Linked DNA regions of Myxococcus hansupus. Each later gene encodes a partner of the first gene's protein in a complex. Links are inferred from orthologs where the notes say so. Each region holds a gene or a part of one and is shown on either strand. Other genes may lie near its edges.

Region 1 (3,227 bases):
GCGGGGTGAACCTGTATCCTACCCCGTCAGGAGTCCAGGAGACCCTGAGGGCGAGCTCCAGGCGTCTTCTGGGGGAGCCAGGGGACCAGCCCCGGAAGCCCCGGCCCCCTGCCAGCCAGGATCAGGCTTTGCCCGCAGCGGCCTTGATTTCCTCGTAGATGCCCTCGGGCGTCCCCACGCCGTCCACGCTCTTGAGCAGGCCCTTCTTCTCATAAAAGGCCTTCAACGGGGACGTCTCCGAGTCGTACTTCTGCAAGCGCTTCTCGATGACGTCCGGCATGTCATCCGGCCGCTGGACGAGCCCGGTGTTGCACTTGTCGCAGTACCCCGCCCGCTTCGGAGGGCTCTGGTAGACGTGGTAGACGCTGCCGTCCGCCGGGCACACCCGGCGCCCCGAGCCGCGCTCCACGAGCTTCGCGTGCGGCACCTCGAGCGAGATGACAGCGTTGAGCTGCTTGCCCAGGCGGCCCAGCATCTTCTCCAGCGCGTCCGCCTGACCAGGCGTGCGTGGGAAGCCGTCCAGGACGAAGCCGTTGGCGACGTCCGCCTCCTTGAGGCGCTCCTCGACGATACCGATGACGACGTCATCCGGAACATACTGGCCAGCGGCCATCAGCGGGCCGGCGACCTTGCCCAGCTCCGTGCCCTCCGCGACCGCCTTGCGGAGGATGTCCCCGGTGGAGATCTGGGGGATCTGGAAGTCGGCGAACAACCGCTTCGCCTGGGTGCCCTTCCCCGCGTTCGGCGGCCCCAACAGGATCAGGTTCATGTGCTCCTCGTGCACCTGCGAATATCCTAGAACTGCACCCAGCCTGGAACGACGAGGCGCCCCTCCCCGCGACAGGGAGAGGCGCCCGGTACGCCCGCGCGGAGGCTCAGGCCGCCACGCGCACCCGGCCCCGGATGCGCGGGCCGCGAGGGCCGGCGAAGCCCTCGTAGTTACGGCTGATGAGGTGACCCTCGATCTGCTGCACCGTGTCCAGCGCCACACCCACCACGATGAGCAACGCCGTACCGCCGAAGGTGAACCGCACGCCCAGCAGACCGCTGATGACGGACGGAATCACGCACACGACGGACAGGTAGATGGCACCACCGAACGTGAGCCGGTTGAGCACCCGCTCGATGAATTCCGCCGTCTGGCGGCCGGGACGAATGCCCGGGATGTAGCCACCCTGCTTCTTGATGTTGTCCGCCACGTCGTCCGGCCGGAACGTCAGGGCCGTGTAGAAGTAGGCGAAGAAGATGACCATCACCACGAACAACCCGTTGTAGATCCACAGGTTGCCTTCGATGGCCCGCTGGAACCCCTGCAGGAACGGGAACCAGGTGCCCAGCGTCGCCGGGAAGGACAGCACGGCGCCGGCGAAGATGGGCGGAATCACGCCCGAGGTGTTCACCTTCATCGGGAAGTACGTCGCCTGGCCCGCGAACATCCGGCGGCCCGCCATCCGCTTGGCGTACTGGATGGGGATGCGGCGCATGCCGCGCTCCACGTAGACGACCGCGGCGATGATGATCAGCATGAAGACCACGAGCGCCAGCACCTCGGCCACCGAGATGACATCCTGACGCGTCAGGTCCAGTAACTGCTTGGCGCCCGGGAGCAGGCCCGCCACGATACCGGCGAAGATGATGAGCGAGATGCCGTTGCCGATGCCGCGCTCGGTGATGCGCTCACCCAGCCACATGATGAAGGCGGTACCGGCCGTGAGGCTGACCACCGTCATGAACGTGAACCAGACGCTGTCGTCGGGGACGACCACCTGGTTGAAGCCGCTCTGGCCACCGTCGGAGCGGCCCAGCGACGCCAGCCACCGCGAGATGCCGATGCCCTGCACGATGGACAGCGCGATCGTGCCGTAGCGGGTGTACTGGTTGATCTTCTGCCGGCCACCCGCGCCCTCCTTCTGGAGGCGCTCCAGGCTGGGCACGACGACCGCCAGCAGCTGCATGATGATGGACGCGCTGACGTACGGCATGATGCCCAGACCGAAGATGGACATCTGCTCCAGTGCGCCACCGGAGAAGAGGTTGAAGAGCGAGACGAGGCCGCCCGATTGCTTCTGGGCGTCCATGAACGCGTTCATCGCCGAACGGTCCACGCCTGGCGTGTTGATGAAGATGCCGATGCGATAGACGGCGAGCAGCGCGAGCGTATACGCGAGCCGACTGCGCAGCTCAGCGATACGGAAGACGTTGGCGAAGGCGTTCAGAGCCACAGGGTAGCCATCCTCTTCGAGAGGGTTCTGCCAGGACGACAAAACGCCCCTGTTCCACGAGCGGGAAAGGGGCGCAGAAGCCTACACAAGCGAAACGGCACGCACCACCAGCAAGTGATGCGTGCCTGACACGCTCAGGCCTGGGGCTGCCGGGGAGCCTTCACGCCCTTGCCCGCGTGGGCCTTGGCGGCGGACTCCGGCTTGTGGGCCACCAGCGGAATCTCTTCCACCGCGCCGCCCGCCTTCTGAATGGCGGCCTTCGCGGCCTCGGAGACCTTGTGCACCACCACGGTGACCTTCTTGGTCAGCTCGCCCCGCGCCAGAACCTTGACGCCGTGGTAACGGCCCTTCACCAGCCCGACCTTGCGCAGGGTCTCCACGTCCGCCGTGGCGCCCGCGTCGAAGTGCTGCTCGAGGTCCGACAGGTTGATGACCGCGTACACGGTCCGGTTCGGCGGCGTGAAGCCAAACTTCGGCAGACGCCGCTGCAGGGGGCTCTGGCCGCCCTCGAAGCCTTCGAACCGCATGTTGCCGGAACGGGCCTTCTGGCCCTTGCCACCCCGGCCGGCCGTCTTGCCAAGACCACTACCCTGGCCGCGGCCCACCCGCTTCTTGCGGTGCCACGAGCGCGCCGGACGCTGCAGTTTGTTCAAAGTGCTCATCGTCTCGATCCTCTCGTGACTCAGGCCTGGTGCTGCTTGACCTGATACGCGATCGCCCGCTCCCGCAGGGCGACCTTGGCCGGCTTACGACGCTTGGGCGTCGGCGCCTCGCCAGAAACGTTTTCCAGGGTGACCAGATGCTTCACCTTGAACCACATGCCGCGAATCGCGGGCGTGTCCTTGAGGATCCGCTCCTCACCAAACTTCTTCAGGCCCAGCCCACGGATGGTGTCCAGCATGTCGCTGGACGCACCCGCAAAGCTCTTCACCAGCTTCACCTTGAGCGCCATGGACTAAGCCCTCTGCTCCCCGGCGAGCTTCGCCGGCTCGACGTCCTTGCCAC
Region 2 (3,673 bases), 2.8 Mb from region 1 along the record:
GTGTAGTGGGTGCTACCCAGGGTGAACCACCCCCGGTCCCCATACCTCGGGGCGGGGGGTCCTTAACAGAACCCCTCCGGGCCGCGCAAGCTTCGCCGCACCGCCCGTCCGGGCGAGAACGGCGCGTGCCGCTCCCCTGCCCTGCCGCCGTCCCGGCGTGGACCGTCCACCCGGAAACGGCACCGGCGCGGAGCCCGAAAGGGGCCGCCGCGCCGGCATCCTACCCGCCGCCGTCAGAAAGCCCGCGTCCTAGACGCTGGCCTCCGTGGCGCCGTGGCACTTCTTGTACTTCCGGCCGCTGCCGCAGGGGCAGGGGTCGTTGCGGCCCACCGCGGGCTTGTTGGACGTCGCCGCCGCGGGACGGGCGGCCGCCGCCACCGAGCCCTCGTCCAGCTTGCCGTCCGCCGTGGCGCGCCCTTCGACGGCCTTCTTCTGCTGCTGGGCGAGCTGACGCTGGATGCGGGCGGCCTCTTCCGCCGCGCTGGAGGCGGAGCGGGGCTGCACGTGCATCAACTGGGTGACGAACTGCGACTTGATGGCGGAGAGCATCTGGATGAAGCCCTGGTAGCCCTCCTTCTTGTACTCCTGCTTCGGGTCCTTCTGGCCGTAGCCGCGCAGGCCGATGCCCTGGCGCAGGTGGTCCATGGCCAGCAGGTGGTCCTTCCAGAGCCGGTCGATGGTCGCCAGGTAGTTGTACTGGAGGAACCGCATGAAGTTCTCGCCGAACTCCTCCTCGCGCGCCTGGAAGACCTTCTCCGCCGCCTTGTAGATGTGCTCCTGGAGCTCCTCGCGGTTGCCCACGCCCTCGAAGTTCATCTCGAGGTTGAAGGTCTCCTTCACGGACTGCTGGAGCGCGCCGATGTCCCAGCCCTCCACGCCGCGGGTGGGCGCGTAGGTGTCGGTGAGGGACACGATGACGTCCTCCGTCGCGTCCAGCACCATCTCCCGGAAGTCCGCCCAGCTCAGGGTCCGCTCGGAGCGCGTCTTCACGCGCGTCTTCGGATCCTCCTCGTACTCCACCAGCGGGATGCCAGCGCCGGAGGCCAGCACCTGGCGGCGCAGCTTGTAGATGGTGCGCCGCTGCTGGTTCATCACGTCGTCGTACTCGAGGAGGTTCTTGCGGATGTCGAAGTTGTGGCCTTCGACCCGCTTCTGGGCGCCCTCGATGGCACGTGACAGCCACACGTGCTCGATGACCTCGCCCTCCTCCATGCCCAGCCGCTCCATCAGGCCCTGGATGCGCTCGGACCCGAAGATGCGCATCAGGTCGTCCTCGAGCGACAGGAAGAAGCGGCTGCCACCCGGGTCACCCTGGCGGCCGGCGCGGCCACGAAGCTGGTTGTCCACGCGGCGCGACTCGTGCCGCTCGGTGCCGATGATGAAGAGGCCGCCGGCGTTGTGGACCTCCTCGCGCTCCTTCTTCGTCTCCTCCTCGAGCCGGACCTTGGTCGCCTTGAACTTCTCCTCCCAGGCGGCCATCTCCTGCTCGTAGGCCGTCAGGTCCAGCGGCTGCCCTTCCGGGGCCGTGGTGGGCGGCTCGGGCGGCGCGCCCATGGCCGCCTTGGCCAGGACCTCCGCGTTGCCGCCCAGGAGGATGTCCGTTCCACGGCCGGCCATGTTGGTGGAGATGGTGACGGCGCCCTTGCGGCCGGCCTGCGCGACGATGTCGGCCTCGCGCTGGTGCTGCTTGGCGTTGAGGACGTTGTGGGGGATGCCGCGCTTCTTGAGGAAGCTGGCCACCACCTCGCTCTTCGCGATGGACACCGTGCCCACCAGCACCGGCTGCCCGTTCTTGTGGAGCTGTTCGATCTCCGCGGCCACCGCCTCGAACTTCTCGCGCTCCGTCTTGTAGACCACGTCCTGCAGGTCCTTGCGGATGGGCGCGCGGTTCGTCGGGATGACGCGGACGTCCAGGTTGTAGATCTTCGCGAACTCCTCCGCCTCCGTGTCCGCCGTGCCCGTCATGCCGGCCAGCTTGGAGTACATGCGGAAGTAGTTCTGGAACGAGACCGTCGCGAGCGTCTGGTTCTCGTTCTCGATCTTCACGCCCTCCTTGGCCTCGATGGCCTGGTGCAGGCCGTCCGACCAGCGGCGGCCCGGCATCTGGCGGCCGGTGAACTCGTCGACGATGACGACCTCGCCGTCCTTCACGACGTAGTCCTTGTCGCGCTTGTAGAGCGTGTGCGCGCGCAGGGCCTGGTCCACGTGGTGGAGCGTTTCAATCTCGCCCGGGTCGTAGAGGTTGCCCACGCCCAGCCGCTTCTGAAGCTTCTCGATGCCGTCATCCGTGAGGGACACGGAGCGGTGCTTCTCGTCCAGGGTGTAGTCCTGGTCCGGCACCAGCCCGGGGATGACCTGGTCCACCCGGTAGTACTTGTCGGTGCTGTCCTCGGTGGGGCCGGAGATGATGAGCGGCGTGCGGGCCTCGTCGATGAGGATGGAGTCCACCTCGTCGACGATGGCGAAGTTCAGCTCGCGCTGGACGTAGTCCTGCAGGCGGAACTTCATGTTGTCGCGCAGGTAGTCGAAGCCGAACTCGTTGTTCTGCCCGTAGGTGATGTCCGAGCGGTACGACTCCTGGCGCTGCTTGTCGTTCAGCTCGTGCAGCACGCAGCCCGTCGTCATGCCCAGGAAGCGGTAGACGCGCCCCATCCACTCCGCGTCGCGGCGGGCGAGGTAGTCGTTCACCGTCACGACGTGCACGCCACGGCCCGACAGCGCGTTGAGGTAGGTGGGCAGCGTCGCCGTCAGCGTCTTGCCTTCACCGGTGCGCATCTCCGCGATGCAGCCCTCGTGGAGGAACATGCCGCCGATGAGCTGCACGTCGTAGTGGCGCTGGCCGATGACACGGCGCGCCGCCTCACGGGTGAGCGCGAAGGCCTCGAAGAGCAGGTCGTCCAGCGAGCGGCCGTTCTGGATTTCCTGCCGCATGCGGTTCGTCTCAGAGACGAAGTCCTCGTCCTTGAGGGCCCGCATGCGGGTTTCCAGCTCGTTGACTCGGGTGACCTTCGAGTGGGCCTTCTTCAGCTCACGCTCGTTCTTGGTCCCAATCAGTTTCTTTAGCGTCCATTCGATCATTCGGTCGGCTCTCTCGCCGGAGAATCCTCGAAGGACGGCGGCGAGTGAAGGGAAATCCCTGGAGGTGTAAGGGAGAAACGTATGGAAACCATGTGCGTCCGCCGAAACTTCCACCCGGCTGGCCGCCCACCACGCAGCGGCTCAGAGTAAAGCGGAACCTCGTCCACGCAATGTCCCCCTCACGAAAACAACGCCGCGGCCCCGCCCGGCCTTCTCGACGCCCTCCCTCCCGACACTCCGGACGCCCTGGAGCGCCACCGAAGCAGCCAGGGCCTGCCCCCAAGGGCAAGGCCCCTGCACACACCGCGCCGCCCGCCCCCCGCGCGCCGCCCCGAGCCAAGGTCCCGGCCCTGCCCGCCAGCACGCTGGCCGCCCGCCCCGGACGGTGGCTGTGGACGTGCCGCGCCGGCTTCGAAGCCCACCTCTTCGAGGAGCTGGCCTGGGCCGGCGCCGAGCCGCGTCTGCTGGGCGAGGCCCTGGTGGAGAGTGACGCCGTGGCCGGACAGGCCCCGGCCTTCGCCCGCGTGGGCCATCAGGTGGTGGCCACGCTGACGGAGACCGCGCCCGAAGTCGTCGCCGAGGCCGCGGCCCGGGC

The links.
Region 2: the proteins of secY (region 1) and secA are in contact, whole or in part, in a crystal structure (PDB 3DIN), measured with the Thermotoga maritima proteins. The link is inferred for Myxococcus hansupus from one-to-one orthologs. Residues at the interface, in WP_004081795.1 of Thermotoga maritima: Glu108, Gly109, Glu110, Glu111, Ala236, Glu237, Arg238, Arg239, Ile240, Thr241, Ile242, Gln243, Tyr244, Ala245, Arg246, Arg247, Val248, Thr249, Gly250, Arg251, Arg252, Val253, Tyr254, Gly256, Ala257, Ser258, Thr259, Tyr260, Leu261, Pro262; in WP_004082002.1 of Thermotoga maritima: Glu261, Ala262, Arg263, Lys300, Ala301, Arg302, Thr303, Ile304, Ile305, Leu323, Tyr324, Asp325, Pro326, Val329, Ser330, Tyr333, Ile336, Lys340, Phe345, Val349, Glu363, Phe364, Tyr374, Ser375, Gly376, Gly377, Glu393, Ile395, Thr482, Ser483.

The regions. Positions count from the first base shown.
Region 1 is NZ_CP012109.1:4,589,739-4,592,965, forward strand. The notes cover bases 50-2,968. They hold secY (preprotein translocase subunit SecY), read right to left. Parts: upstream 2,223-2,968; coding sequence 876-2,222; downstream 50-875. Other genes in these bases: A176_RS17445 (adenylate kinase), read right to left, coding at 122-769; rplO (50S ribosomal protein L15), read right to left, coding at 2,357-2,884; rpmD (50S ribosomal protein L30), read right to left, coding at 2,905-2,968. Also shown: more of rpmD, read right to left, coding at 2,969-3,174; rpsE (30S ribosomal protein S5), read right to left, coding at 3,178-3,227. UniProt on the Escherichia coli protein: The central subunit of the protein translocation channel SecYEG. Consists of two halves formed by TMs 1-5 and 6-10.
Region 2 is NZ_CP012109.1:1,822,757-1,826,429, reverse strand. The notes cover bases 50-3,414. They hold secA (preprotein translocase subunit SecA), read right to left. Parts: upstream 3,079-3,414; coding sequence 250-3,078; downstream 50-249. Other genes in these bases: rlmM (23S rRNA (cytidine(2498)-2'-O)-methyltransferase RlmM), read left to right, coding at 3,249-3,414. Also shown: more of rlmM, read left to right, coding at 3,415-3,673. UniProt on the Escherichia coli protein: Required for protein export, interacts with the SecYEG preprotein conducting channel.